One region of the Isoptericola maris genome, then DNA from elsewhere that is predicted to be linked to it. Evidence: riboswitches for the same ligand, from Rfam matches in the RefSeq annotation. Region 1 holds a riboswitch; each other region holds the start of a gene.
The links. A riboswitch is a leader RNA that binds a small molecule or an ion and turns the genes downstream of it on or off. The one in region 1 is predicted to bind thiamine pyrophosphate.
Positions count from the first base shown of each region.

Region 2: another riboswitch for thiamine pyrophosphate. It lies ahead of ACH5HR_RS13915 (thiamine ABC transporter substrate-binding protein); the one in region 1 lies ahead of thiO (glycine oxidase ThiO).
Region 3: another riboswitch for thiamine pyrophosphate. It lies ahead of thiD (bifunctional hydroxymethylpyrimidine kinase/phosphomethylpyrimidine kinase); the one in region 1 lies ahead of thiO (glycine oxidase ThiO).

Region 1 is NZ_JBLUNY010000009.1:32,476-42,399, reverse strand. It holds gene ACH5HR_RS13245 (phosphoketolase family protein) at 1-1,822, opposite strand, end outside; gene ACH5HR_RS13240 (SURF1 family protein) at 1,980-2,888, shown strand; gene thiE (thiamine phosphate synthase) at 2,949-3,635, opposite strand; TPP riboswitch at 3,666-3,769, shown strand; gene thiO (glycine oxidase ThiO) at 3,758-4,933, shown strand; gene thiS (sulfur carrier protein ThiS) at 4,935-5,174, shown strand; gene ACH5HR_RS13220 (thiazole synthase) at 5,171-5,965, shown strand; gene ACH5HR_RS13215 (ThiF family adenylyltransferase) at 6,045-7,283, opposite strand; gene ACH5HR_RS13210 (ABC transporter ATP-binding protein) at 7,293-9,077, opposite strand; gene ACH5HR_RS13205 (ABC transporter ATP-binding protein) at 9,074-9,924, opposite strand, start outside.
Region 2 is NZ_JBLUNY010000010.1:833-10,756, forward strand. It holds gene ACH5HR_RS13895 (RrF2 family transcriptional regulator) at 1-26, shown strand, start outside; gene ACH5HR_RS13900 (sulfite exporter TauE/SafE family protein) at 155-1,087, shown strand; gene ACH5HR_RS13905 (PAS domain-containing protein) at 1,187-1,915, shown strand; gene ACH5HR_RS13910 (DUF4235 domain-containing protein) at 1,939-2,232, opposite strand; TPP riboswitch at 2,331-2,435, shown strand; gene ACH5HR_RS13915 (thiamine ABC transporter substrate-binding protein) at 2,491-3,573, shown strand; gene ACH5HR_RS13920 (ABC transporter permease) at 3,756-5,453, shown strand; gene ACH5HR_RS13925 (ABC transporter ATP-binding protein) at 5,453-6,487, shown strand; gene ACH5HR_RS13930 (response regulator) at 6,513-7,175, opposite strand; gene ACH5HR_RS13935 (sensor histidine kinase) at 7,172-8,296, opposite strand; gene ACH5HR_RS13940 (DUF6069 family protein) at 8,499-8,966, shown strand; gene ACH5HR_RS13945 (PrsW family intramembrane metalloprotease) at 9,086-9,924, opposite strand, start outside.
Region 3 is NZ_JBLUNY010000001.1:230,305-240,228, forward strand. It holds gene ACH5HR_RS01100 (PucR family transcriptional regulator) at 1-712, opposite strand, end outside; gene ACH5HR_RS01105 (LuxR C-terminal-related transcriptional regulator) at 783-2,225, opposite strand; gene ACH5HR_RS01110 (alpha/beta hydrolase family protein) at 2,393-3,289, opposite strand; TPP riboswitch at 3,449-3,543, shown strand; gene thiD (bifunctional hydroxymethylpyrimidine kinase/phosphomethylpyrimidine kinase) at 3,535-4,410, shown strand; gene ACH5HR_RS01120 (hypothetical protein) at 4,486-5,871, opposite strand; gene ACH5HR_RS01125 (class I SAM-dependent methyltransferase) at 5,926-6,540, opposite strand; gene ACH5HR_RS01130 (ABC transporter ATP-binding protein) at 6,595-8,439, shown strand; gene ACH5HR_RS01135 (ABC transporter ATP-binding protein) at 8,436-9,924, shown strand, end outside.

The DNA of each region.
Region 1 (9,924 bases):
GGGGTCCGGGCTGCTTGCCGGCGACCACCACGTTGACGTACTGGCGGCTGCGCAGGCAGTGGTCGTAGGTGCTCAGCAGGGTGTTCGCGTCCGGCGGCAGGTAGACCCGCACGATCTCGGCCTTCTTGTTGACCACGTGGTCGATGAAGCCCGGGTCCTGGTGGGAGAAGCCGTTGTGGTCCTGGCGCCACGTGTGGCTGGACAGCAGGTAGTTGAGCGACGCGATCGGCCGGCGCCACGGGATGTGGTTGGTGACCTTGAGCCACTTGGCGTGCTGGTTGAACATCGAGTCGACGATGTGTATGAACGCCTCGTAGCTGGTGAACAGGCCGTGCCGGCCCGTCAGGAGGTAGCCCTCCAGCCATCCCTGGCACTGGTGCTCGCTCAGCATCTCCATGACGCGGCCGACGCGCGCGAGGTGCTGGTCGACGTCGGGCCCGTGGTACTCCGCGTTCCACTGCTTGTCGGTGACGTCGTAGACGGCCTGGAGACGGTTCGAGGCCACCTCGTCCGGTCCGAAGATGCGGAAGTTCTCCGGGTTGCGGCGGATCACCTCGGTGAGCCAGCTGCCGAGCACCCGGGTCGACTCAGCCAGGGCGGCCCCCGGCTCGGGGACGTCGACGGCGAAGTCGCGGAAGTCGGGCAGCCGCAGGTCCTTGAGCAGCAGCCCGCCGTTCGCGTGCGGGTTGGCGCCCATGCGCAGCTCGCCCTGCGGAGCCTCCGCCGCGATCTCGGGCCGCAGCGCGCCGTCGTCGTCGAAGAGCTCGTGCGGCCGGTAGGACTCCAGCCAGTCGCGGAGCACCTCGAGGTGCTCCGGCGTGTCGCGGGCGCTAGCGAGCGGCACCTGGTGCGCACGCCAGGAGCCCTCGGTCTTGTTCCCGTCGATCTCGGGCGGGCAGGTCCAGCCCTTCGGTGTGCGGAAGACGATCATCGGCCACGCGGGGCGCTGCTCCTCGCCCGGCGACGCGTCCCGGGCGTCCGCCTTGATCCGCGCGATGTGGTCCATCACCTCGTCGAGGAGCTGGGCGAACCGGCGGTGCACCGCCGCGTGGTCCTCGCCGTCGAACCCGCCCGTGAAGAAGTACGGCGTGTGCCCGTAGCCGACCATGAGGGCGTGCAGCTCGTCGTCGCTGATGCGGTCCAGCACCGTCGGGTTGGCGATCTTGTAGCCGTTGAGGTGCAGGATCGGCAGCACGACGCCGTCCTGCGCCGGGTTGACGAACTTGTTGGAGTGCCAGCTGGTGGCCAGCGGGCCGGTCTCCGCCTCGCCGTCGCCCACGACCGCCGCCACCAGCAGGTCCGGGTTGTCGAACGCGGCGCCGTAGGCGTGCGACAGCGCGTACCCGAGCTCGCCGCCCTCGTGGATCGAGCCGGGCGTCTCGGGCGCCACGTGCGAGGGGATCCCCCCGGGGAACGAGAACTGCTTGAACAGCCGGCGCATCCCCTCGTCGTCCTGGGTCACGTCGGTGTAGATCTCCGAGTAGGTGCCCTCGAGGTAGGTGTTCGCCACGAGCCCGGGACCGCCGTGACCGGGGCCGGCGACGTAGACCGTGGACTGCTGACGCTCGCGGATGACGCGGTTGAGGTGGGCGTAGAGGAAGTTGAGGCCCGGAGTCGTGCCCCAGTGCCCGAGGAGCCGCGGCTTGACGTGGTCGCGGTCCAGGGGCCGGCGCATCAGGGGGTTGTCGAGCAGGTAGATCTGGCCGATCGACAGGTAGTTGGCGGCACGCCACCACTGGTCGAGACGTTCGACGTCCGTGTCCGAGAGCTCCGCGACTCCGGTGGCGGGCCAGGTGGTGGGATCGGCGGTCGAGGTGCTCATCTGACGCTCCTACGGGCAGAGGGACGATCATGCTCGTGCTCATTCCATCGCACGGCGGTCCCCGGCGCAGCGTGAGACACGAGCGGCCCGCCGCGCGGCACGGTGACCTTCGCCACGCGATTCCAGGAGAGGCCGCGGGCACCGATACCGTGGCCCCGTGCCGAACCCGCCTGTGCGCCGATCCTTCTGGGCGGTCGCCCGCCAGCCGCGGATGATCGTGATCCTGCTGATCTTCCTCGCCGCTGCGGCCGTGTGCGGCCGGCTGGGCGTCTGGCAGATCGACCGCGCGTACGAGCGGGCCAACCTCGCCGCCGCGCAGGAGGCGGCAGAGGCGGCCGCGGCGGCACCCGTCGATCTCGGCGAGGTGCTCGTACCGCAGTCCTCGTTCCCCGGCGAGCTGGTCGGGCGCGAGGTCGAGGTCACCGGGACGTACGAGCCGGCGGGCCAGATGCTCGTCACCGGGCGGTCCCTGGACGGCGTCGACGGCTATCTGGTCCTCACCCCGCTGCGCGTGTCGGACGACGGCACGGGCGGCGCGTCGTGGGCGGCCCTGTCCGGGGAGCCCGTGCTCCCCGTGGTGCGCGGCTGGGTCGACTCCCCGACGCCCGGGGACGCGGCCCTCGAGGTCCCGGCGGGGGAGGTGTCGCTGCACGGCTGGCTGCAGGCCTCCGAGTCGACGGTGCGTACCGGCACCGTCCCCGAGAACCCCGGTGGCCCGCCGCTGACCCAGGACATCGCCTCCAGCGCGCTGGCGAACACGTGGGACGGACCGATCTACACCGCCTACGTGGTGCACACCGGCTCGTCCCCGGAGCAGGTGCCCGCCGACGCCGGGGGTCCCGCGCCACTGCCGCGCCCCGTGCTCGAGGGTGGCACCGACGTGAACCTGCAGAACTTCTTCTACGCCCTGCAGTGGTGGGTGTTCGGGCTGTTCGCGGTCGCGCTGTGGGTGCGGTTGGTGCGCGACGAGATGGCGGGCGGCACGCGTGGCTCGCGACGTCGGCCGCGTGGCGACGGCGAGGACGACCCCGTGGGTACCGGGATCGCGGGCCTGCCGGCCGGGTAGCCGACGTCGGATCCGATCGGCGGACGGTGACCTGGTCGGCAGTCCGAGCTGCCGATCAGGTCACTTCGTGCCGTCTTGATCCTGCAGCCGCTCGACGAGCCGCGCACGCAGCTCCCGCGCGGCCCGTTCCGGGTCGGCCGCCGCCGTGATCGCGCGCACGACCACGACCCTCCGCGCACCGGCGTCCAGCACGGCGTCCAGCCGTTCGCGGTCGATGCCGCCGATCGCGAACCAGGGGGTGGCCGGGTCCGACGCCGCGACCTCGCGCAGCAGGTCGAGCCCGACAGCCTCCCGTCCCGGCTTGGTGGGCGTGGCCCACAGCGGCCCCACGCAGAAGTAGTCGACGCCGGGGTCCGCGTCGGCGGCCGCGGCCTGCCGCGCGGAGTGGGTGGAGCGTCCGAGCACGGGGCCGGTCCCGAGCAGGCTGCGCACCGCCGACGTCGGCAGGTCGCCCTGGCCCATGTGCACCACGGGCGCCCCGGCCAGCGAGGCGACGTCGGCCCGGTCGTTGACAGCCCACAGCGCACCGTGGGCGGTGGCGACGCCCGCCACGAGCTCCTGCAGCTCGAGCTCGCGCGCGGCGTCCAGAGACTTGTCGCGGAGCTGGACCACGTCGACACCGCCGCGCAGGGCCGCGTGCAGGAAGTCCTCCAGGTCGGCGGTCGAGGACCGGGCGTCGGTGCACAGGTACAGGCGGGCGTCGGCGAGCCGGGTGCGGGCGTCGGCGGACGGCGTGGAGGGGGACACGGCCGCCAGCGTAACCACGCGGCAGTACAGTGGCCGCAGCACGGGAGCCCCGTCGGGGCTGAGAGGGCGAGGTCCGCCGACCGTCGAACCTGATCTGGGTCATGCCAGCGAAGGGAGCACGCATGAGAACGCCTGGGACGCTGCCGGACGTCGTGGTCGTCGGCGGTGGCATCGTCGGTACGGCGGTCGCCTGGCGCGCCGTCGAGGCCGGTCTGACGGTCGTCCTGCTCGACCCGAGCCCGGGGGACGGCGCCACGCACGCCGCCGCCGGGATGCTCGCACCGGTCAGCGAGTCGTGGTTCGGCGAGTCCGCCCTCGCCCGTCTGGGCCTGGCCGGCCTCGCCGCATGGCCCCGCTTCGCGGCTGACCTCCTGCGCGCGACGGGCCTCGGCTCGGGGCTGCGCGAGACGGGCACGCTGGTGGCGGCCTACGACGCCGACGACGTCGCGCACCTGCGGCGCTGGCTCGCCCTGCACGCCGAGCTCGGCGTGCAGCCGGACGAGCTCACCGGTGCCCAGGCACGGCGCCGCGAACCGCTCCTCGGGCACCACGTCGCCGGAGCCGCCTGGGTGCCGGGCGACCACGTCGCCGACCCGCGCGCGACCAGGGCCGCGCTCGACGTCGCCCTGCACGCCCACCCCCGTGCCGCCGTCGTCCAGCGTGCCGCCGTGCGCCTCGAACGCGACCGGGGCGCCGTCGTCGGTGTCCTCGACGAGGCGGGCACGCTGCACCGGGCCGGGGCGGTGGTCCTGGCCGCCGGGTGGCGGTCCGGCGAGCTGGTCGACGTGCCCGTCCGGCCGGTGCGGGGCCAGACGCTCCGGCTCGACGCTCCGCCCGGGTCCGCCCCCGGGCACGTCGTGCGCGGCCGGGTGCAGGGCCGCCCGGTCTACGTGGTGCCGCGGGAGCCCGGGACGGGATCAGGTCCGGGGACGACGGCGGAGCACCGGGAGGTCGTCGTCGGCGCCACCAGCGAGGAGGGCCCGGACGACCACCGCCCGTCGGCCGGGGGAGTGTTCGCGCTGCTGCGGGACGCCCGGGCGCTGGTGCCGGCCCTCGACGAGGCCGCCTTCGTCGAGGCGACGCTGCGGGCGCGACCCGCCACCCCCGACAACCTGCCGCTCGTGGGGCCGACGGCCACGCCGGGCCTGCACCTGGCGACGGGCCACCATCGTGGCGGGGTGCTCCTCGCACCGCTGACGGCCGAGGCCGTCGTCGCCGGTCTGACCGGTGCCGCCCTGCCGGACGCCCTGCGCGTCGCCGACCCCGACCGTTTCGCCCCCGTCCTCGAAGGAGCCTGAGATGGCCGAGACCCTGCCAGCCCCGCACGCTGTCGTGAACGGCGAGCCCTACCCGCTGGACGCGCCGGTGCCCGTGACCGACCTCGTCGCACGCCTGGTGCCGGGCTCCGTCGTCGACGGCGTGCCGCAGGGCGTCGCCGTCGCGCTCGACGACGCCGTCGTGCCGCGTGGCGCGTGGGAGTCCACCACCGTGGGTCCCGGGGCGCGCGTCGAGGTCGTCACCGCGGTGCAGGGCGGGTGAGCGGCGTGCTGACGATCGCCGGCGTCGAGCTCGGCTCCCGCCTCGTGATGGGCACGGGCGGCGCACCGAGCCTGCTGGCCCTGGAGGACGCGCTGGTCGCGTCCGGGACCGAGCTCACCACGGTCGCGATGCGGAGGGTGGCACGGCCGACGCCGGGCGCGGCAGCCGGTGACACCTCGATGTGGGGGCTGCTGGACCGGCTGGGGATCCGCGCGCTGCCGAACACCGCCGGCTGCTTCTCGGTGCGGGAGGCCGTGCTGACCGCGCAGCTCGCCCGGGAGGCGTGCGGCACCGACTGGGTCAAGCTGGAGGTGATCGCGGACGACGTCACGCTCCTGCCCGAGCCCCTTGGTCTCGTGGAGGCCGCCGAGGAGCTGGTGCGCGACGGCTTCACCGTGCTGCCCTACTGCGGGGACGACCCGATCGTGGCGCGGCGCCTGGAGGACGTCGGGTGCGCCGCCGTCATGCCGCTGGGTGCGCCCATCGGGTCGGGTCTCGGCATCCTCAACCCGCGCAACATCGAGGCGATCGCGGCGGCCGCCTCCGTGCCGGTGATCCTCGACGCGGGGATCGGGACGGCATCGGACGCCGCGCTCGCGATGGAGCTCGGCTGCGACGGGGTGCTGCTCGCCACCGCCGTCACGCGGGCCGTGGATCCGGTGCAGATGGCCCGGGCCATGCGGCTGGCCGTCGAGGCGGGGCACCTGGCGGTCGGTGCCGGTCGGATCCCGCGGCGCGAGCGCGCGCTGGCGTCGTCGTCGCCGGAGGGGCGGCTCGACCTGGCCCTCTGACGTCGCCCTGTTCGGCAGTTCCTGCCCTGTTCGGCACCTTGAACTGCCGAACAGGGCTGGAACTGCCGAACGCGGCCGGTCAGTACACGGGGACGGACGGGTCCACGTCGCGGGACCACGCGAGGATGCCGCCGGCAATCACGCGCGCCGGCAGCCCTGCGTCGCGGAGCACCGCAGCGGCCCGCGAGGCGCGACCGCCCACCTTGCACAGCACGTGCACCGGGCGTCCCTGGGCACGGGCGGCCACGTGGACGACGGCGTCGTCCCGGGCCGGGCCGAGCAGCTCGCCCAGGTTGACGTGGTCCGCCCCGGCGACGGACGCGATCTCCACCTCCCACGGTTCACGCACGTCCACGATGTACGGATCGGCGCCGTCGCCGGCTGCCGCGGCCGCCCGCAGGGCAGCCACCGCTGCGGGGGTGACGGGATCCTGGTCGGGGACCTCGGCCGGGGTCAGCCCGCAGAACGTGGCGTACGCGGCGTCGTCGGGCAGGGTGGTCACCGGTTCCCGCGACGGGTCCGGGCGGACGTCCAGGTGGCGCCAGGTGAGGTCGAACGAGTCGTAGACCGCGAGCCGCCCGAGCAGCGTGCGGCCGGCGCCGGTGATCAGCTTGATCGCCTCGGTCGCCATGATCGACCCGATCGTGCCGCACATCGCACCGAGCACCCCGCCGGTGGCGCAGTCAGGGGCCAGCGCGGCCGGCGGCGGCTCGGGGAAGACGTCACGGTACGTCACGCCCTCCGGCGCGCCGCCGTCCCCGGGCGGCGCCGCCCAGAACGTCGCGACCTGGCCCTGGTAGCGGTAGATGCCGCCCCAGACGACGGGGACGCCCGCGATCTCCGCCGCGTCCGACACCAGGTAGCGCGTCGCGAAGTTGTCCGCCCCGTCCAGCACGAGGTCGTAGCCCCGCAGCAGGTCGACCGCGTTCGCGGAGGTCAGACGCTCGCGGTGCTCGATGACGGTGACGTGCGGGGCGACGTCGGCCACGGCCTCGCGGGCGGAAGCCGTCTTGGACCGCCCCACGTCGCCGGTGCCGTGCAGGACCTGGCGCTGCAGGTTCGAGGTCTCCACGACGTCGTCGTCCACCACGCCCAGCGTGCCGACGCCTCCCGCCGCAAGGTAGAGCAGCGCTGGGCTGCCGAGGCCACCGGCACCGATCACCAGCACCCGAGCCGCCGCGAGCCGCCGTTGGCCCTCGACACCGATCCCGGGCAGGGACAGGTGCCGGGCGAACCGGCTGATCTGCTCGGCGGTCAGCTCGGGACCGGGCGCGACGAGCGGCGGGAGGGACGGGGCGGTCGGGTCGGTGCTGCTCACGCCTCGACCCTACGAGGTCGTCCCGTCGTGCTGCCACGAGTGCCAGAGCCGTGCGTAGTCGCCATCGGCCGCCACCAGCTCGTCGTGCGGCCCGATCTCGGCGATCCGGCCCGCGTCGACGACGGCGACGCGGTCGGCGTCGTGCGCGGTGTGCAGCCGGTGCGCGATCGCCACGACGGTCCGGCCGGTCAGCACGGCGTTGAGCGAGCGCTCCAGGTGCCGGGCCGCGCGCGGGTCGAGCAGCGACGTGGCCTCGTCGAGCACCAGCGTGTGCGGGTCGAGCAGCACGAGCCGGGCCAGCGCGACCTGCTGCGCCTGCGCCGGGCTCAGCGGGTGCCCGCCGGAGCCGATCTCGGTGTCGAGCCCGGCGGGCAGGGCGTCGGCCCAGTCCTGCGCGTCGACGGCCTCGAGAGCACGCCGCAACGCGTCGTCGGGCGCGCTGGTGTCCGCCAGCCGGAGGTTCTCCGCGAGGGTCCCGACGAACACGTGGTGCTCCTGGGTCACCAGCGCGACGTGGCCGCGCAGGTCCTCCAGCGGCAGGTCGACCAGCGGGACGCCGCCGACCGTCACCGAGCCGCCGGTGGGTGGGTGGACGCCGGACAGCATGCGTCCGAGCGTCGACTTGCCCGCGCCGGACGGCCCGACGACGGCGAGCCGTTCGCCCGGCCGCAGGTCCACCGAGATCCCGTGCAGCACGTCGTGCCCCTCGCGGTAGGCGTACCGCACGTCGTGGGCGTGCACCTTCTCGGAGGCCGGGACCTCGCCCGAGGCGACGCGGTCCGGCCCGACCAGGCCGACGCCGACGACGCGGGCGAGCGCGACGGCGGCGACCTGCAGCTCGTCGAGCCAGAACACGAGGTCGAAGACGGGCCCGCCCATCTGGTAGGCGTACAGCGCGACGGTCGCGACGGTGCCGACGCTCGCGAGGTCCTGCGAGGCGAGCCAGGCGCCCCAGAGGACGACGGAGATCGGCGCGACCGCCACGGCGGCGTCGAGCGAGGGGATGAGCCGCAGCCGCAGGCCGAGCGTGTAGCTCTCGGCGGCGAACGCCTCGGACAGGTCGCGGCGCAGCCGGCGGCGCACCCGGGACCCGAGCCACAGGACGTCCGTGGTGCGGGCGCCCTCGACGGCCTCGGTGATGGTGCCGTTGAGGGTGGCGTAGGCCGCGGACTCGCGCAGGTAGCCCGGCGTGGCCCGGCGCAGGTACCACCGGGTGGCGACCCAGATGACCGGCACGCCGACGAGGATCCCGAGCGCCACGACGGGGTCGGTGAGGAACGACGCGACCAGGGTGAGACCGATGGTCACGACGCACACCAGCACCCGTGGCACGCCGAAGCGGACCGCGTGCTGCAGCTTGTTGACGTCGTTGGTGGTGCGGGCCACGAGGTCGCCCGTCCCGGCCTTCTCCACGGTGGACAGGGGCAGCCGGGTGACGGTGTCCATGAACTCCTCGCGGAGCTCGGCGAAGACCCGTTCGCCGAAGATCATCGACAGCCGCTGCGCGAACCGGGTCACCACGGCCTGGACGAGCACGGCAGCCACGAGGATCAGGGCGAGGGTGTCGACGCGGGCCAGCGTGGTCCCGCCCGCGACCTCGTCGATGAACCGGCCCAGCAGGAACGGGCCGGCGAGCCCGGCGACCGCCGCCACGGTGTGCAGCACGGCGACACCGCCCAGCTCACCCCGGTGGCGGCGGAACAGACGTCCGACGGTGCGCTTGACCTCGCCGCCGTCGGCCACGGGCAGGCGGCGGGGGTCGGCCGCGGACGGCGGCACACGGGTGGCGCTCATCGCGCGGCTCCTTCCAGGGTGGGGTCACGGCCGTCGGGTGCGGCGGTCGTCGCGGTCTCCTCGTCCATGCTGCGGCCGACGACGGAGCGGTAGGCGGCGCCGTCGTCGTCCGCCCGGGCGAGCAGCTCGCCGTGGGCGCCGGAGGTGACGACGGACCCGCAGGTCGAGAGCAGCACGACCTCGTCGACGTGGTCGAGCACGAGCGGGCTCGCCGTGACGACGAGGGTGGTGCGTCCGCGCCGCGCCTCGGCGACCCGGGCGGCGATCCGCGCCTCGGTGTGCGCGTCCACGGCGCTGGTGGGTTCGACCAGCACCAGGATCTCCGGATCGGTCAGCAGGGCACGGGCGAGGGCCACGCGCTGGCGCTGCCCGCCGGACAAGGACCGGCCCTTCTCGGGCAGCTCGCCGGCCAGGCCTGCGGGCACGGAGTCGAGCACGTCGTGGGCGTCCGCGACCAGGACGGCGGCCATGAGCTCGGCCTCCGTCGCGCGACCGCGCGCGTCGAGCTCCTCGCCGAGGATTCCCGAGAACAGGTGCCCGGTGGCCTCCGCCACGACCACGCGGTGCCGCAGCGTCTCCTTGTCCAGCGCGGTGAGCCGCACCCCGCCGAGGGTCACGGGCGTGCCGGCCTCGACGGCGTCGTCGACCCGGCCGAGCCGTGTCGCGAGCCGCGCCGAGACGTCCGGGTCGGCGCAGACGAGGCCGACCACCCGGCCGGGGCGCAGGACGAGCCCGCTCGTGGTGTCCACGAGCTCGCTGCCCGACGGCGGCGCGGGCGCCGGGGTGGACGGCTGCGGCGTCGCCTCGGTCACCCGCAGGACGTCGAGGATCTTGCGGCCCGAGACCA
Region 2 (9,924 bases), on a different contig from region 1:
ACGACGAGGCGTGGGAGAACCCCTGACGGAACGGCTCCGTCGGAGCCGCCCGGGTCACGCTCGGTGCGACGTTCCCGAGACACCCCTCGACATTAAACCGATGGGACCGATAGGGTATGTCGAGTAACTCGTCGTTCCCACGTCGGAGGCTCTCGTGCCCACTCTCGTACTGCTCGCTCTCGTCGGACTCGGGGCGCAGCTCGTCGACGGCAGCCTGGGCATGGCCTACGGGGTCACCTCCACGACCCTGCTGCTGATGATCGGCACGAACCCGGCCGCAGCCTCGGCCACGGTCCACCTGGCCGAGATCGGGACGACGCTCGCCTCCGGTGCATCGCACTGGCGCTTCGGCAACGTCGACTGGCGGGTCGTGGCGCGCATCGGCCTGCCCGGCGCGGTCGGCGCGTTCGCCGGCGCGACGTTCCTGTCCTGGCTCTCCACGGAGATCGCCGGCCCGCTCATGTCGGTGCTGCTGCTCGGCCTGGGGGTCTACGTCCTGTTCCGGTTCACCTTCCGCGGGCTGCGCACCGACCGGATCGGGCAGCCGCTGCGCCGCCGCTTCCTGACGCCGCTCGGCCTGGTGGCCGGGTTCATGGACGCCACCGGCGGGGGCGGCTGGGGGCCCGTCGGTACCCCCGCGATCCTCGCGAGCGGACGTCTCGAGCCCCGCAAGGTCGTCGGTTCGATCGACACCAGCGAGTTCTTCGTCGCGGTGGCGGCCAGCCTCGGCTTCCTCGTCGGCCTCGGGACGGCCGGGATCGACGGCTCCTGGGCGATCGCGCTGCTGATCGGCGGGCTGATCGGCGCACCGATCGCTGCCTGGATCGTCCGGTGGGTGCCGCCGCGCGTCCTGGGCTCCGCGGTCGGTGGGGTCATCGTGCTGACGAACACGCGCACGCTGCTCCGCACCGACCTGGTGTCGGTGGGCAGTGCCGCGACGACGGTGATTCTCGCCGTCGTGGCTGCCGTCTGGGTTGGTGCGGTCGTCTACTCGGTCCGGGCGCACCGCAGCGAGCGTGCTGCCGCAGCCGCCGAGTCGTCCGGGGCAGGGGACGAGGAAGCGTCCGACGCGGCCCCCGTCGGATGACGGAACGCCTCCTCAGGTGGCAGTTCTGGGCCTCGGGAGTACGGTGGGCGGCACACGAGTCCTGACCGGGTGCTGAGCCCGGAACCCGGGGGAGATGTCATGAGCGGTTCGTCGTCGCACCGCACCGTCGGGGGTGCCGGCCTGGCCGGCGCGGCCGAAGTTCTCGCAGCGGGTGTACAGCTCGTCGTGGGCCGGTACCGGGTCGAGCTCGACTCCGGCCGCACCTGGTGGTCCGACGAGGTGTACCGGATGCACGGGCGTGAGCCGGGCGAGATCGAGCCGAGCATGGACGCGCTGAGGTCTCGCACGCACCCCGACGATCGCAGCCGGGTCTCCCGGACCGCCGTGGTGGCGATGCGGTCGGGACGGCCGTTCAGCAGCGCCCACCGGATCGTCGACCCGCACGGGAAGGCGCGGACGGTCGTGGTGACGGGGCAGGCGCACCTCACCGACGACGGCGAGATCACGCACGTCGCAGGCTATGTGCTGGACGTCAGCCCGGTGACCCGTGAGGCGCTGGACCGCGAGTCCCAGCGCGCCGTGGGACGGGCCATGGTGTCGGCCTCTGCTGTCGAGCAGGCCAAGGGTGCGTTCATGGTGGTGCACGGCATCGCGGAGGCCGAGGCCGGCGACAAGCTCGGCGAGGCGGCTGCACGGGCCCAGATCCCGTTGCAGGCTGCGGCCGCTCAGATCGTCGAGGCGATGGCCGGCGCCGACGGCGACCCGGCGGTGCGGCTCGAGGCGGCCCTGGCCGCCGTCCACACCGTGGAGCGGCCTCGTGGGCACGAGGCGCAGCTGGCCCGACGGCGGCAGCGCACCCGCGGCTGAGCGCGCCTGCGCCGGTCCGGGCCTCAGACCACGGAGACCTGCTTGGCCCGCCGGTCCACGGCCTTGGTGACGCCCTGCCGGGCGAGCCGCCGGGCGAGGACGGCGACGCCGCCGGTGACGGCCGCGAACGTGATCGCCTGCACGATCGGGATGTCGTCCGCGTCCAGGTCGATCGGGGCGTCGTTCCCCGTGGCCTTCTCCCAGATCACCTTGATGAGCTTCTGCGCGACCCACCCGGCCGCGAACGTCGCCGCGACCGTCCCGATCTTGAGGCCCAGCGAGGGCTCGGACTGCGGGGAGAGCTCAAGGTGATCCACGGATCCTCCAGTACCAGACGGCGGCATCGGGCGAGGCTCGCGAGGGGTCCGCCCGACGGACGTCACCACCGTAGCGTGCGCACGGTGTGTAGGCTCGGAGGGAACGACAGGGGAGCGCCACCGAGCGCTGAGAGTGCGGATCTCCGCAGACCCTCGAACCTGACCCGGTTAGCACCGGTGGAGGAAGTCGGGCTTCTCGATCCCGTCGTCCGTGGACATGGACGACGGCCCCCCTTCAGATCCGTCTGAGGAGGACGAATGATCATCCGTACCCGCCGCACCCTGGCGACGGTCGCCGCTGTCGGCCTGCTGCCCGCACTGGCCGCCTGCTCGGGCAGCGAGGCCCCGGGGGAGTCCGGTGGGTCGTCGACCGACGGCGAGCTCTCGGGCACCGTCACGCTGGTCACCCACGACTCCTTCGCCCTGAGCGACGGGCTGCTGGAGTCCTTCGAGTCGAAGACGGGGCTGCAGGTCGAGCACGTGGCCGCCGGCGACGCGGGCACGCTGGTCAACCAGCTCGTCCTGACGCAGGACAGCCCGCTCGGGGACGTGGTGTACGGCGTGGACAACACGTTCGCGTCACGCGCCGTGGAGGCGGGGGTGTTCGAGCCCTACACGCCGACGGACCTCGACCCGTCGGTGACCGCGCAGGCGGAGCCGGGCCTGGTGGCCCTGACCCCGATCGACCGTGGCGACGTCTGCCTCAACGTCGACACGGCCTGGTTCGAGGACGCGGGCATCCAGCCGCCGGCCACCTTCGAGGACCTCACCGAGGAGGAGTACGCCGACCTGACCGTCGTCACCAACCCGGCGACGTCGTCGCCCGGCTTCGCGTTCCTGCTGGCCACCGTCAGCGCGTTCGGCGAGGACGGATGGCAGGACTACTGGGCCGAGCTCGCGGACAACGGTCTGCGCGTCACGGACGGCTGGTCGGACGCGTACTACGTCGACTTCTCGGGCGGGGGCGAGGGCGGCGAGCGACCGATCGTGCTGTCGTACGCGACGTCGCCGGCGGCCACGGTCACCGAGGACGGCAGCGCCTCGACCACCGCGGCGTTGCTGGACACCTGCTTCCGCCAGGTCGAGTATGCGGGCGTCCTCGCGGGGTCCGACAACCCGGACGGCGCCCGGGCGCTGGTCGACTTCCTGACGTCGGGGCCGGTGCAGGCGGACGTCCCGGGCAGCATGTACATGTATCCCGCGGACGAGTCCGTGGAGCTGCCCACCGAGTGGGAGCAGTTCGCGCCGCTCGCCGAGGAGCCGCACGAGGTCGCCGCGGAGGAGATCGCGGCGCACCGTGACGAGTGGATCGAGCAGTGGACGGCCACGGTCATCGGGTGAGCCGGAGGCGACGCGAGGGTGAGGGGCGCAGCGGAGCAAGACACTCGCCCGGAGCGGAGCCGCAGGGTCACCCGACGCAAACCCGGGTGAGCCGGAGGCGACGCGAGGGTGAGGGGCGCAGCGGAGCAAGACACTCGCCCGGAGCGGAGCCGCAGGGTCACCCGACGCAACTCCGGGTGAGCCTGCGGCTCCGACCCCGGCAGGCGTGGCTGGGCTGGGGGGCCGCGGTCGGTGTCCCTCTGGTGTTCCTCGCCGTCTTCTTCGCCTGGCCGGTGGTCGCGCTGGTCGTCCAGGGCTTCTTCGCGGACGACGGCGCGGGCGGGCGCACGCTCGACCTCTCCGGCTTCGCGGAGGTCCTGGGTCAGCCGCGCACGTGGCGGGTGGTGGGGCAGACGCTCGCGCAGGCGTCCGTGGGGACGGTGCTGAGCGTGCTGCTCGGCATCCCGGGCGCCTACCTGCTGTACCGGTGCCGGTTCCCCGGTCGGACGTTGCTGCGTGGGCTGGTGACGGTCCCGTTCGTGCTGCCGACCGTCGTCGTCGGTGTCGCGTTCCGGCACCTGTTCACGCCGTCGGGGCCGCTGGGGTGGCTCGGGTGGGAGGAGAGCTTCGCGGGCGTGGTGGTCGCGCTCGTGTTCTTCAACTACTCGGTGGTGGTCCGCACGGTGGGCGGGCTGTGGGAACGGCTGGATCCCCGTGCCGAGCAGGCTGCGCGGGCTCTCGGTGCGACGCCGTGGCGCGCCTTCCGCACGGTGACGCTGCCGGCGCTGGGTCCGGCGATCGCCTCGGCGGCGTCGGTCGTCTTCCTGTTCTGCTCGACGGCGTTCGGCGTCGTCCTCGTGCTCGGCGGCATGCGGTACGGCACGATCGAGACGGAGATCTGGATCCGCACCACGCAGTTCCTGGACCTGCGTGCCGCGGCCGTGCTCAGCGTGCTGCAGCTCGTGGTGGTCGTGGCCGCGCTGCTGGTCAGCGGCCGCCTGCGTGCCCGCCGCGAGCGGGCCTTGCAGCTCACGGGCGAGCGGTCGGGCGCCCATCCGCTGGACCTGCGCTCCGTCCGGGACGTGCTGCCCGCGGTGGCGACCGCCGTCGTCGTCTGCGGGCTGGTCGCGTTCCCGCTCGCGGGTCTCGTCCTGCGGTCGTTCCGGGGGCCCGACGGCGCCTGGTCGCTCGCGAACTATGTCGCGCTGGGGACGACGGGCGGGCGCAACGCGCTGACCGTGACCGTGTGGGAGGCGACGGCGAACTCGTTGCGGATCGCGGCCCTCGCCACGCTGATCGCCGTGGTGGTCGGCGGGCTGGTGGTGCTGGTCGTCTCGCGCCGGCCGCGTTCGCGCGGCCTGCGGCGCGCCGTCGGGGGGCTCGACGCGGTGTTCATGCTCCCGCTGGGGGTGTCGGCGGTGACGGTCGGGTTCGGGTTCCTCCTGACGCTCGACCGGCCGCTGGGTCTGGACGTCGACCTGCGCACGTCGGGGCTGCTGGTGCCGATCGCGCAGGCGGTCGTCGCCATCCCGCTCGTGGTCCGCACGATGCTGCCGGTGCTGCGGGCGATCGACCCGCGGTTGCGGGAGACGGCGGCGGTGCTCGGCGCGCCGCCGGGCCGGGTGCTGGCCAGCGTGGACCTCGCCCTGGCGGCGCGGTCGCTGGGGCTCGCCGTGGGGTTCGCCTTCGCGGTGTCGCTCGGGGAGTTCGGCGCGACGTCGTTCCTGGCCCGGCCGGACGCCGCGACGCTGCCGGTGGTGATCTACCGGCTCGTCGGGCAGCCCGGCGCGGAGAACTACGGGATGGCGCTCGCGGCGTCGGTGGTGCTGGCGCTGCTTACCGCGACGGTCATGATGGTGGCGGAACGGATGCGTGGCGACGGCGGCGGAGGGGAGTTCTGATGACGGTCTCGCAGGAGCGCGGTGCCGGCCTGGCCGTGCGCGACGTCGTCGTCCGCTACGGGCAGCGGCGCGGGCACGCGGGCACGACGGCGGTCGACGGCGTCTCGCTCGACGTCGCGGCCGGCGAGGTGCTGGCGCTGCTGGGGCCCAGCGGCTGCGGCAAGTCCTCGCTCCTGCGGGCGGTGGCCGGCCTCGAGCCGGTGGCGGCGGGTTCCGTGGCGTTCGACGGTGCCGACCTGGCGGGCGTGCCCGTGCACCGTCGGGGGTTCGGGCTGCTGTTCCAGGAGGGCCAGCTGTTCCCGCACCGCGACGTCGCGGGGAACGTGGCCTACGGGCTGGCCGACCGGCCGCGGGCGGAGCGGGCCGAGCGGGTGTCCGAGCTCCTGGCCCTGGTGGGGCTCACGGGGTTCGGCGGGCGACCGGTGGCCGAGCTGTCGGGCGGGGAGAAGCAGCGGGTGGCGCTGGCGCGCGCCCTGGCCCCCCGGCCGCGGCTGTTGCTCCTCGACGAGCCGCTCTCGGCCCTCGACCGGGGCCTGCGCGAGCGGCTGGCCGTCGAGATCCGGGCTGTCCTGCACGCGACGGGCACGACAGCGGTGTTCGTCACCCACGACCACGACGAGGCGTTCACGGTGGCGGACCGGGTGGCGGTGATGTCGGCGGGCCGGCTCGCTCAGGTCGCGGCGCCGGAGGCATTGTGGCGGGCACCCGCCACGCGCGAGGTCGCGGAGTTCCTCGGGTACCAGACGTTCCTGCCGCACGCCGACGGTCTCCTCGCGGTCGGTCCGGCGGGCCTGCGGGTGGTCGACGGCGGCTCGGGTGGCGCTTCCGGTGGCGCGTCGGTGGGCGGTGAGGTGCGGCACGGCGTCGTCGTCGCGACCACGTTCCGGCGCGGTCGCACCGAGGTCACCGTGGACGCGGACCTGGGTGCGGGCGAGGAGCGGCTGGTCGCCCTCACGGACGGCAGCGTGCCGGCGGCCGACGACAAGGTGGGCTTGGTGCTGGACCCGCGGGGCTGCGCCGTCGTGCCCGGCTGAGGATGACGACGGGGCGCCGCGGCGCTCAGCCCTGCGCGTCGTGCACGAGCAGCGCCACCTGGGTGCGGTTCTCCAGGCCGAGCTTGTCCAGGAGCTGGGAGACGTGCGCCTTGACCGTGGGCACGCTGAGGTGGAGGCGGGTCGCGATCTCGGCGTTGGAGGCGCCCCGGCCGAGCTCCGCGGCGACGTCGCGCTCGCGGGCCGTCAGTGCCCCCAGGGCCGCGTGCGCCCGTTCCCGGGCACCGCCGGTACCGGCGACGGTCTCCATGAGCCGCCGTGCGACGTCGGGCGCCAGCACCGGCTCGCCCGCCGCGGCCGACCTGACCGCGGCCGCGATCCGGGCGGGCGGCATGTCCTTGAGGAGGTAGCCGGCGGCGCCGGCGTGCAGGGCGCCGCCGACCTCCTCGGCCGTGTCGAAGGTGGTCAGGACGACGACGGCGGGCGGTGACGGCCGCGCCCGGACGGTGCGCGTCGCGTCGATCCCCCCGACGCCGGGCATGCGCAGGTCCATGAGGACGACGTCCGCCGGGTGGGCGTCGAGCACACCGGGGACCTCACCGCCGTCCGCCGCCTCGGCGACCACCCGGATGCCGTCGGCGCCGTCGAGCATGAGGCGCAGACCGGCGCGCACGAGCGCGTCGTCGTCCACGAGCACGACGCGCACGCTGCGCTGCGGGGAATCGGTCATCGGTCCCACGGTAGCCAGGCCGCGAGCGTGAAACCTCCGCCGGCACGCGGGCCCGCGTCGAACCGGCCGCCGAGGAGCGTCACCCGCTCGTGCAGCCCGACGATCCCTGTGCCGCTGCCCGGTCCGTCGCCCGGTGCGCCCGGCCGTCCGCCGTCGTCGGCCACGCGCACCGTGGCCTCACCGGGTCCGATCTCGAGCTCGACCCGGACGGCCGCGCCCGCGGCGTGCCGGCGCGCGTTGGTGAGACCTTCCTGGACCACGCGGAAGAGCGTGGTCCGCACGGCCGGTGGCACCTCGGCGGAACCGGCTGCCGGCGCGTCGTAGGAGACGGCGCTCCCGGCCTCCCGCGCCTCCTCGACGAGGCCCGCGACGTCGTCGAGGTCCGGTGCGTGGTCGAGGCCGTCCGCGCGCAGCAGGCGGATCACCTGGCGGAGGTCCTCGAGCGCGTCGCTGACGCCGGAACGCACGCGGCCGGCCGCCGCGGCGAGCGCTGCCGGGTCGGCGTCGGGCCGGTACTCCAGCGCCCCGGCGGTCGCCGCGAGCAGGGAGAGCCGGTGGGCCAGGGTGTCGTGCATCTCGCGCGCGATCCGGGTGCGCTCGGCCGTGCGAGCCTCGGCCACCCGCTGCTCCTGCTCGGCCTCGGCACGCCGGGCGCGGTCGCGCAGCGACCACAGCACGAGCGCCCGCTCCTGCCAGAACGCCCCCCAGCCGAGCAGCGCGGCGTGCACCGCGACGTCGCACAGCAGCCACCAGACGAGCGGGAGGGGGACGGGGTGCCACAGCGCCTGGACGGCGTGCCCCAGCGTCCCGGCGACGGCGACGAGCAGGGCGGTGCGGATCGGGCGGCTCCGGGCCACCTGCAGCGTCGCGGCCGTGGCGGCAGGCGTCGCGGCGGGGGAGAGCGCGGCCAGTGCCGCGAGCCCGAGTGCCGCGGCGACCGTGTGCCGAGTGAACAGCAGGGCCGTCAGCCCGAGCGCCGCCAGCGCGACGGAGACGTCGAGGAGCAGCCCGGTGCGGACGTCGAGGTTCGAGGTCACGACCACCACGGCGGTCAGCGCGGCGATCGCCAGCCAGGCGCCGATGAGCAGGCGTCGCGGGAGGGTCGCGGGAGGGACGTGCATGGCAGGAACGCTACGGCTGCCCGCCGGGTCCCGACACCGACGAAGGTCGGGGGCGTCCCCGGCTCCGGTCGGGGTGCCCGACGACGGAGGTCCCGGCAGCGACCTCCCTCCGGCCGAGGCGCAGGTCGCCCCGGGGCTCGCACGCTGGGTACCGACAGCATCCGAGGACGGACCGGCAGCGCCGGCGGGAGGAGACGGGACGATGACCCATCAGACGACGGGACGGATGATTCCGGACGGGAACGGGACCGGGCGGCGCGGCGGGGTGCTCCGCCGTCGGACCCCGGCGTGGGGCGTACCGCCGCTGGCCGCGGCGGTCGCTGCGGTGGTGTGGACGGTGGCGACCGTGAGCGGCGCGGAGCTGGTCGCGAGGACCGGTGGCGGCCTGCGCGAGGTGGGGCTGGTCGACGTCGTCGTGGCCGGGCTCACGGCCGGGCTGCTCGGCTGGGGCGTGCGTGCGCTGCTGCGGCGGCTGCCCGGCGGCGGTGACCGGGTGTGGCTCGTGCTGTGCGGCGTGGTGCTGCTCGGCTCCTTGGCCGGCCCGCTGGGCGCGGCGACACGGGAGGCCGTGGGGTTCCTGGTCGCCGAGCACGTGGCCGTCGGCGCGACGATCGCGCTCGGCCTCCGGCGGAGCGCCTCGGGAGGCGGGGTCGACCACACCGCGGGCTAGCGCCTGGCCCATCCATGATGCGGTGCACGCTGCTGAACGGCTGACTCGCCCTGACCGTCACCGCGTTCTCGGCGAAGCGACAGGCAGGACGAAAGCCTCCTCCTGACCAGCGCGGACGGTCAGCCTCGCCAGGCAGGACGCGGCAGGGCGGGCAGCGCGAACACCGCACGGGCATGGTGCATGAGGAGCAGGAGGGGGTCGCGGCGCGCGACGAACGCGTCGTCGGGCACCAGACCGAGGGCGCGTCGGCGGTGCAGCATGGCGAGCTCCGTCGCGGCCTGCTGGTAGTCCGCCAACGCGCGAGCGGGCCCGCGCCCGAGGGCGGCCCGGACCTGTTCGCGGGCCCGGCGTCTGCGGTGCAGCGAGGACAGCATCCACAGGTCGGACGGCGTGACGACGCCGGTCTCGCGGTACTGCGGCAGGTGGGTGCGGATCAGGGCGACGATGCGCTGCCGGTCGCGGTGCAGCACGACCGCCAGGGCGACGAGCACCCCGAGCCCGGCGAGGTAGGCCGCACCGAGGCCCGGCAGCCCGAACGCCGACGACGCGTTCCACGCCGAGTGCAGCGCGACCGCACCTGCCAGCCCGGTGAGCACCGGGATTGTCCTGCTCCGGCCGGGACGGCGCAGGGCCGCCGCCGCGACGCCGATGCCCATGAGCGACGTGCACAACGGGTGCAGGAGCGGGGAGACGAGTCCGCGCACGGTGAACGTCAGCGCCAGGGTGCCCGGTGGGGCGAAGGCGTAGTAGCTGATGTTCTCCACCACGGCGAAGCCGAGCGCCACCATCGATCCGTAGATGATGCCGTCCGTCGGACCGTTGAGCTCGCTGCGGCGGAACCACAGCAGCCCCACCAGCACCGCGCCCTTGAGGACCTCCTCGACCACGGGGGCGGTGACCGCCGCCATGGCGTACCTCCCGAGCTCGTTGCCGAGCATCGGTGCCCACACCAGGTCCA
Region 3 (9,924 bases), on a different contig from region 1:
GGGGCCGGTCCACGCGGCGTCCGGTGAGACGCTCCAGCCGGCGCAGCCGGTTGGTCACGGTGTTGCGGTGGCAGCCGAGCCGCCTCGCGGTCTCCCTGGCCGACCCGTCGGTGGCCAACCACGTCGCGAACGTCTCCAGCAGCATCTCCTGGTCGGGCTGCACCGCGTCGAGGAGCACGCCCAGGACCTGGTCGCGGATCTGGCGCGCCAGGGTGGGGTCGGCGCCCAGCAGCGCGGCGGGAAGATGCTCGGCCAGCCGTGCTGCACCGCCGTCGGGCGGGCACAGGTCCAGCGCGGTCTCGGCCTGCCGGCGGCTGTCGGCGAGCGCGGCCAGCCCGTCCACGGGCAGCCCGATCCCGAGGCGGACGCCGGCCGGCAGGCGGTCGTGCGCCGTCGGGACGGTCGTCGCGTCGTCGAGCCGCACGATCCCGAGCTCGACGGGACGCGAGCTGTGCCAGTGCACCTGGGCGGCACGACGACCGACGACCGCGCGTCCCGTCGCGAGCCCGGCCTGCCCGGGCGCCTCGAGGGCGACCACCTGGTAGCGGCCCGTGACCGGCATCGCAAGGGCCATCGCCGCCGGCCGCAGGTTGGCCAGCAGGCAGGAACCGTCCAGCAGCGAGGCGACGGCCCGGTGCCGCGACCAGGTGGTGCCGCCGTGCGTGCCCGTTCGCGGAGCAGGGGCCGCGGTCAGGGTGGTGACGTCGGGCATGAATCCTCCTCGCGGACGACGCCGGTGTCGTCCCGCCAGGTCACAGCATGACATACCGCCTGGTCGGTCTCTACTGCGCCGCGGCGCCGGTGCTCGGCGGCACCTGCAGCGCGAGCTCGACGCGCGAGCGGATGCCGAGCAGCACGAAGATGTTGCGCAGGTGGCAGTCCACCGTGCGCACGCTCACCGAGAGACGTTCGGCGATCTCCCGGTTGGTCTCCCCGGCGGCGACACGGCGGGCGATCCGAAGCTGGTGCGGGGTGAGGCCGGTGAGCACGTCGGGAACCGAGGTCGCCCCGGCGGCCTCGGCAGCCCGCAGCTCGGTGCGGGTGCGGTCCGCCCACGGGTCGGCGCCACCGCGTTCGAAGAGCAGCAGCGCGTCGCGCAGGCGCTCGCGGGCGTCGCTCGGTCGCCCGTGGCGGCCGAGCCGTCGGCCGTGCAGCAGGAAGGTCACCGCGCTCTCGAAGCGGCCGCCGGCCTCGAGGTGAGCGGCATGGGCCTCGCGGAACAGGGCGTCCGCCTCCGCCTCGGTGGAGCAGAGCAGAGCGCGGCAGCGCAGGAGCAGGGCCGGGCCCTGCGGGTCGGACGCCGTGCGGCTCCACCTGGCGAGCTCCGGCAGTGCGGCGCGACCCGTGGCATGGTCGCCGGCTCCGACGGCCGCCTCGACGAGCGTCGGCAGCACCAGGCCGCGCAGCGCGAAGTGTGCGCCTTCGGCCGACGCCAGCAGCGAGACCAGCCGGCTCGCCGCGTCGGCGGGCCGGCCCTCGACGAGCTCGGTCCGGGCGAGCGCCCACTCGGCCAGCGTGACCGGCTGGGTGAGCCCGTGGCGGCCGGCGGTCGCCAGGGCCGTCGTGGCATGGTCGACGACGTCCCCCGAAGGTCCCTGCACGGCCGCCGTCAGGGCCAGCACCGCGTGGTGGTGCGCCGCCGTGTTGGCGCGACGTGACTGCTCCGCGGCGCGCAGCCCCGTCAGCGCGTGTTCGCGCGCCTGCGCGTGGCGTCCCGCTCGCAGCTCGGCGTAGGCCACGTACTCGGTGGCGCGGGCGACGAGCGCGGGGTCGTCGGCCGCACGAGCGGCGGCCAGCGCACGGGCCCCCGCGCGGCACCCGTCCTGGACGTCTCCGGTGAGCAGTGCGGCGGCCGCGCCACGCAGGAGCGCCTCGGGATCGTGCCCGGCGAGCGCGCCGCGCACCACCCGACGCAGTGGTCCGGCAGCCTCCGACGTCCGGCCGTGCAGCAGTGCGAGCATCCCGGTCAGGTAGTCCCGGGGAGCGCCGTCGAGAGCGGCCTGACCCAGGGCCGTGGTCAGCGCCTCCACGCACGCGACATGGTCGCCCGCGCTCCACGCGGCGTTGACGGCGGCCAGCGTGGCGATCAGCGCGGCCCCGGGCTGCTCGCCGAGCTCGGACCGGGCGAGGCTGAGGCTGGCGTAGGCGTCGTGCACGGGACCGTCGGCATGGAGCCGGAGCCCGCGGGCGAGCTCGGTGTGCCCTCGCATCGCGGTGGTCTGCATGCCGAGAGGCTAGGTCGACCGCACGGTCGCGCCACTCGTCCTTGTGCCGGGACACGGGTGCCCGGTCCCCGCGGTGTGCCACCGCACACGACGGCGGGCGGACGCATCGGGTGCGCCCGCCCGCCGTCGAGGTCCGCCGTCCCGGTCGGGACGAGGTCAGGCCCGGGTCAGAACGGGCACGAGCTCTCGTACTTCTCCACGTCCGAGAACCACCCGGTCGAGGGTCCCGGGCAGAGGAACTGCGTGTACCGCGTGTCGTCGTCGACGAACCGCTTGAGCCAGGAGATCGAGTACTTCGCGATCGTCGTGTTGGAGCTGTTGGGAGCGAAGTGGCTGGCCCCGTCCAGCTCCAGGTAGGCCTTCTGAAGGTCTCGGTCGAAGGACTCGTAGAACGGCTCGGCGTGCGTCTCGTGCCGGGCGACGGAGTCGTACTCGGCGCCGAAGATCAGCGTGGGGGTGCTGACCGACGACCAGTTCTTCTTCACGTGCCACGGGGTCATGGGGATGGCGGCCTTGATGTCCGGGTTGTCGTCCACCGCGCGCAGCGTGCCGCCGCCGCCCATCGAGTGGCCCATGAGCGCGAGCCGGTCGGCGTCGATCCGGTCGGCGACCGGGCTCGAGTCGGTGAGGTAGTCGAGGGCCGCCTGGAGCTGGCGGGCTCGGGAGTCGGGCTGGTCGTAGATCGAGTTCGTGGCCATCGTCAGGACGACGAAGCCCTGGGACGCGAGCCGCGGACCCAGCCACGAGATGGTCCGCTCGGTGCCGGTGTAGCCGGGCGAGATGACGACGGCGCCGAAGTCGCCGTCGCGCGTCGTGGTCGGGTAGTAGATCGTGCCGCCACCGAAGCCCGAGACGAGGCTGGAGACGTTCCGCTCGGAGATCGAGTAGCTGCCGCGCGACGCCTCGATGCTCGACTCGGTCGGGTTCGGGCCACGCTCGTGGGGGTTGTCCGCGCCCTGGGCGGCGGGGCCGGCGGCGATGCCGACGCCCACGGCGACGGCGAGCGAGGCCAGGATGCCGGTCACCCGCTGGCGGGTCCGGGAGGTGCTCGGTGAGTGCTGCATCGTACGTCCTCTCTGACGGGGCCCCCGGCGGGAGCCGTTGCTGCCCAAATAGCGTGCGGTGCCGGCCCGCCGGGTGGCATCGGCAAGATCGCCGGTCCGGTGCCGGCGGCGCGAGCCCGAGACACCGTCTCAGGCCCTGGTGGCGGCAGGCTACGGTGGTCCCACGACACGGGGTGCGCCCACCGGGAGCTGAGATCACACCCGTCGAACCTGATGCAGTCCGCACTGACGAAGGGATGTCGCCCATGCCGTCGACCCTGCCCACCCGCCACGGATCGCCGTGGCGCCCGCGCCCCGTCCCGCGGGTGCTGTCCGTCGCGGGCTCGGACCCGTCCGGGGGGGCCGGCATCCAGGCGGACCTGAAGGCGATCGCGGCAGCCGGTGGCTACGGCATGGCTGCGCTGACGGCGCTGACGGCGCAGAGCACCCGAGGGGTGAGCGCCGTGCACGTACCGCCCCCGTCGTTCCTCGCCGCGCAGCTCGACACGCTGCGTGCCGACGTCGCGCTCGACGGGATCAAGGTGGGGATGCTGGCGTCGTCGGCGGTCGCCGACGTCGTCACCCGGTGGTTGGACGACGGCGCGGGAGTCGACGGTCCCCCCGTCGTCGTCGACCCGGTCATGGTCGCGACCTCGGGGGACCGTCTGCTGGACCGCGCCGCCGAGGACGCGGTGCGCCGGCTGCTCGACCGGGCGGACGTCGTGACGCCCAACGTCCCCGAGCTGGCCGTCCTGCTGGGCACGCCCGTCGCGACGACCTGGACGGGCGTCCTCGGTCAGGCTGCCCGGCTGGCCGCCCGGCACGACGTGCTCGTGGTGGCCAAGGGCGGTCACCTGCCCGGCGACGAGGTGCCGGACGCGCTCGTCGGGCCGGGCGGCGTCGTCGCCGAGCTGCCGGGCCGGCGCGTCCCCACGACCAGCACGCACGGTACCGGGTGCTCGCTGTCCAGCGGGCTGGTCACGCGCTACGCCCGTCACGGCGAGTGGGAGCGAGCGCTGCGGGAGACCAAGGCCTGGCTGACGGACGCCGTCGTCGCGGGAACGGCGCTCGAGGTCGGCAGCGGCTGCGGCCCGGTCGACCACTTCTGGGCGCTGCGCGGGGTGCTCGTCGAGAGTCCTTAGCAACGCCGAACGTCGTGGTCCGGACCGTTCTCACCGGCCAAAGCGGGCGTGACCATGACGTTCGGCACGGGAGGGTCAGTCGAACAGGTCGCCGAGGTCGCCGATCTCGTCCAGGATGCCGCCGAGCACCATGCCACCCAGGACGGCGCCGAACGCTCCGGAGCCGGTGCGGCCGGACGCGGGCCGACGGTGTCCTTCCCACGGCTGCGGGCCAGGATGCGCGACGTCTCGGCGTGCCAGGTCGGCGGCCTCGGTGGCCAGGGCGGACGCGCGGCGCGCTCCGTCGACCGCTGCCTCGGCGTCGGTGACGTCCCGTGCCGCGGCGAGCTCGCGCTCGGCCGCGGCGAGCCGGGTGCGGGCGTCGGGGCCGACCGGCGCGCGGTAGTCGTCCACGACGGAGCGTGCCGCCGCGACCTGGCGCGCCGCGTCGTCGAGCGCGGGCCCGCGCTGCGCTGCTGCTCGCCGGGAGCGTTCGTCGCGCTCGATCCGGTCACGGACGGCGTCGTCCAAGGCGGTGTTGGCCTCACGGAGCCGGGTCAGGGTGGCGATCGGGTCGGTCGGCGCCCCGGGCGCGGGCAGGGTCCGCAACGTCTCGGACAGGGCGTCCGCCGCGAGGTCGACGGCGCCCTCGCGGCGGGTCGCCGGCATGGCGCGGGCCTGGGCGAGCTCGGTGCGGGACTCGGCGACCAGTGCGCCGAGGGCAGCCTCGGCACGCAGTGCCTCCGACTCGAAGTCATGGACGGCGGACAGCAGGCCCTCGGCGCGGTGGAGGGCGTCCTCGGCCGCGCGCGTCCCCGCTGCCGCTTCGGCGACCTGCTGGGAGGCGAGCCTGCGCCGGGCGGCGCCTGCGCTCCGGGCGGCGAAGTCCAGGAGGCGTCCGGCCTGGGCCGGGTTGTCGGCCACGGGCGCGAGCGCGTGCTCCGTGTAGTCGGCATGGAGTCGCTCGACGTCGTCACGTGCCGGGTCGATCGCGCCCCGCACGGTCTCGATGCGTTCCTCGACGCGGTCGACCGCTTGCGGGGTGGCCCGGGCGGAGCTGCGCCGCGCCGTCAGCGTGGCGTCGAGGTCGTCGAGCGCCGTGCCGGCGGCGCCGCACAGCTCCACGATGCGACCCGACCACGCCCGGCGTTCGGCGTCGGTGTCCGGCACGTGGTCGTGCAGGAGCTGGTTGAGATGGAACGCTTCGCGCAGGTGTTCTCTGGCCTGCCGCAAGGCTGGTCCGGCCTCCGCGGTGGCAGGCTCGCCGAGCTCGGCCACGGCGAAGGACAGCTCGTCCTCGGCCAGCCGCGCACGTTCGTCCGTGCGGACCAGCGCCGACCCGGCGGCCGTCGTCAGACGGGCGAGCTCGGTCTCGGCGGCCTCCCGTCGACGTCCTCGGCGGCCCCGGAGCGCGAGCGCGAAGCCTGCGACGACCACCAAGACCACGCCCGTCACCACACCGACCAGCTGCACGCCATCCATGCCGGGAATCGTACGGGCATCCGGGAGCGGCCGGGACGGTCGGCCACGGGTGGCTCAGGCCGGCCTGCGCGCGACGACCTCGAAGGTGTGCCAGTGCTTGGGGCCGCCGAACGAGGGACCGTCGTGCTCGCGCTCGTCGACCACCAGCACGTCCAGGCCGTCGATCAGCTCACCGACGTCCTCCTCGTGGTGGAAGGTCAGCGCGTCCGCCGTCGCAAGGTCGGTAGCCCACTCGTCGCGCTCGCCGAAGAGCGTGACGCCGACCCAGCCGCCCGGCGCGAGGGCGCCGCGGACGCCCTCCCAGACGCGCGCGAAGTCCGACGGCGGGACGAAGGGCAGCGCGTAGGAGGCGTGGACGAGGTGGGCGCTCGGCAGCGGGAGCGCCTCCTGGACGGTGGCCACGCGCACCTCGAGACCGGCGCGCAGCGCCGGAGGCACCAGGCGGGGCACCAGGTCGGCCGTGCCCGGGGCCGGGTCGACCGCGAGCACGTGCCAGCCCGCACGCACGAGAGCCGTGGCCTCGACCCCGCTTCCCGCACCGAGGTCGACGGCCTGGCGGCCCGCCCCCTCCCCGGCCCGGGTGAGCAGGTCACGGCAGAGCTGCCGCGGAGCGCGTCCCGTCTGGCGGGCGTTGTAGAGATCCCAGTGCGCGAGGTCGAAGCGGGTCACCCGCAGATCATGCCCCGGGCAAGCATGTCGATGCTCGGTGGGATGATGTGAGCGATGCCACCCGACTCTCCTGAACGCCCCGCGCCCGCCGGCTCCCAGCTCGGCACGGTCGCCTCGGTGCTGCGGCTGCTGCCCTACGTCCGTCCGGCGCTACCACGCCTCGTCGGCGGTCTGGTCGCCTCCCTCGGGGCGAGCCTCGCGGCACTGGCGATCCCGCGGGTCCTCCAGCGCCTCGTGGAAGGGCCGCTCGCGCAGGGCGTCGCCGACCACGACTACGCCGCGCTGCTGTGGCCGACGCTCGCCGTCCTCGGTCTCGGGATCACCGAGGCCGGCCTCATCCTCCTGCGCCGCAACCTCGTGATGTACCCGGGCACCCGGGTCGAGGCGGCGCTGCGCACAGAGCTCTTCCGTCACCTGCAGCAGCTCCCGGCGGCGTTCCACGACCGGTGGCCAGGGGGTCAGCTGCTGAGCCGCTCCATGACCGACCTGGGCCTCCTGCGGCGATGGCTCGTGTTCGGGCTGCTGCAGCTCGTGGTCAGCACCGTCACCATCGCCGTCGGTGTCGCCCTCCTCCTCACGACCGCCGGGTGGCTGGGACTGGTCTACCTCGCCGGTGCCGTCCCGGTGACGATCATCGCGTTCCGGTTCTCGCGCCGCTACCGCGTCATCGCCCGGCTCTCGCAGGACCAGTCCGGCGACCTGGCCAACACCGTCGAGGAGTCGGTGCACGGGATCCGGGTGCTCAAGGCCTTCGGCCGCGGGGACGACGCGCTGGAGTCGTTCTCCGGGCAGGCGGAGGAGCTGCGCCGCACGGAGATCCGCAAGGCCGGCAACCAGGCCACCGTGACCACCTCCCTGCAGCTCGTCCCGGAGCTCACGCTCGCGGTCTGCCTGATCCTCGGCATCTGGCTGGCAGCCGAGGGGCAGTTGAGCGTCGGCGCCCTCGTCGCGTTCTTCCTCACGGCAGCCGTCATCAACGGCCCGGTCGTCGACCTCGGCATGACGCTGTCGATGACCCTCAACGCCCGCACCGCCGTCGACCGCTTCTTCGAGGTGGTCGACACCCCGAACCCGCTGACCGACCCGGCCGACCCTGTCGACCTCGGCGAGGGTGAGGGCCGCGTCGTGCTGCGCGACGTCGGTTTCCGGTACGCCGACGCCCCGGCGCCCGTGCTCGACGGCGTCGACCTCGAGCTGCCGGCAGGCACGACGACGGCGCTGGTCGGATTGACCGGGTCCGGCAAGTCCACCCTCGCCCTGCTGGTCCCGCGGCTCGCCGACGTGACCACGGGCGCCGTCGAGATCGACGGCCACGACGTGCGCGACCTGTCCCGGCACGACGTGCGACGTGCCGTGGCCGTCGCCTTCGAGGACCCGACGCTGTTCTCGGCGTCGGTGCGCGACAACGTGCTCCTCGGCGTCGACGACGACCTGCCCGCCGAGGCCCGCGAGCAGCGGCTGCACGAGGCCGTCGAGGTCGCCCGGGCGGGCTTCGTCCACGACCTGCCGCGGGGCGTCGACACCCGCATCGGCGAAGAAGGGCTCTCCCTGTCCGGCGGCCAGCGACAACGCCTCGCCCTCGCCCGGGCGATCGCCGCCCGGCCCCGCGTGCTCGTCCTCGACGACCCGCTCTCCGCCCTCGACGTCACCACCGAGGAGGCCGTCACGGCTGGCCTGCGAGACGTGCTCCAGGGCACCACCAGCCTCGTCATCGCCCACCGGCCGTCGACGGTGGCGCTCGCGGACCGGGTCGCCGTCCTGTCCGCGGGGCGCATCACGGCGGTCGGGACGCATCGTGAGTTGCTCGCCTCCGACGACCACTACCGCTATGTCATCGCCTCGCTCGAAGCCGACTGGAAGAGCGGCGAGCACGACCACGCGACGGAGGCGACCCGATGACCGCGCCGCGCACCACGACGCCCGACAGCTGGGCGCCCCGCGACGTCCACACCGACGACGTGTCCCAGCTCGACCGGACGACATCGCGCGCGGTACGCAGCCGCTCGCTCCGGCTTCTCGGGGAGCTGCTGCGTCCCCGGTGGCGCCCGCTGGCCTGGGCGGGGCTCCTGATCGTGGTCGGGACGCTCGGCCAGGTGGCAGGGCCGCTCCTCGTCCAGGCGGGGATCGACACCGCGCTGCCCGCCCTGCGCGACGGCGACCCCGGTCGGCTCGTGACCATCGGCGGCGCGTACCTCGCGGCCGCCGTGCTGGGCGGCGTGTGCGCCGGCGCGTACGTCCGGGCCGCGGCCCGCGTCGCCCAGAGCGTGCTCCTGGAGCTGCGTCGCCGGGTCTTCCGGCACACGCAGCGGCTCTCGCTCGAGTTCCACGAGTCCTACACCTCGGGTCGCGTCATCAGCCGCCAGACCTCCGACCTGGAGGCGCTCCGCGAGCTCTTCGACGGCGGGCTGACGGGCGTGGTGTCCTCGCTGATGCTCATGGTGTTCACCGGAGCGGCGCTGTTCGTCGTCGACTGGCGGTCGGGGCTGGTGCTGACGGTCGCCCTCGTGCCCGCCTGGTTGCTGACCCGCTGGTTCCAGCGGCGCTCGCAGCTCCACTACCGCGAGCAGCGCGGCGCGTCGGCACGGCTCATCGTGAAGTTCGTCGAAACCATGACGGGCATGCGGGCGGTCCAGGCGTTCCGGCGCGAACCCACCACCCAGGCCGAGTACGCACGGCTCGGCGAGGAGTACCGCGACGCGAACCTGCGCATCTTCGGCGTCAACGGCCGCTACCAGCCAGGGCTCGTGCTGATCGGCAACGTCACCGTGGCGGCAGCGCTCGCCTACGGCGGGTGGCGGGTCTTCGAGGGGCAGCTCGAGCTCGGTGCGCTCGTCGCCGTGCTGCTGTACGTCAAGCGCTTCTTCCAGCCGATCCAGCAGCTCGGCATGTTCTACAACGCGCTGCAGTCAGCGGTGGCCGCGCTCGAGAAGGTGTCCGGGCTGCTCGCGGAGGAACCGACGGTGGTCGAGCCGCAGCGCCCGACGCCGTTGCGCAGGGCTCGTGGCGAGCTGCGGCTCAAGGACGTCACGTTCGGCTACGGCAAGGGCCCGGTGGTGCTCCCCGAGCTCGACCTGACGATCCCGGCCGGGCAGACGGTCGCGCTCGTCGGCTCGACCGGGGCGGGCAAGTCGACGCTGGCCAAGCTCGTCACCCGGTTCTACGACGCGAGCGAGGGGCGGGTGCTCCTCGACGGTGTGGACGTGCGCGACCTGTCCACCCGGGACCTGCGGCGTGCGGTGGTGATGGTGACGCAGGAGGCGTACCTCTTCAGCGGCACGGTGCGCGAGAACATCGCTCTGGGTCGCCCGGACGCCACCGACGAGCAGATCGAGGCGGCGGCTCGGGCGGTCGGGGTGCACGACTTCGTGACCGGTCTGCCCGACG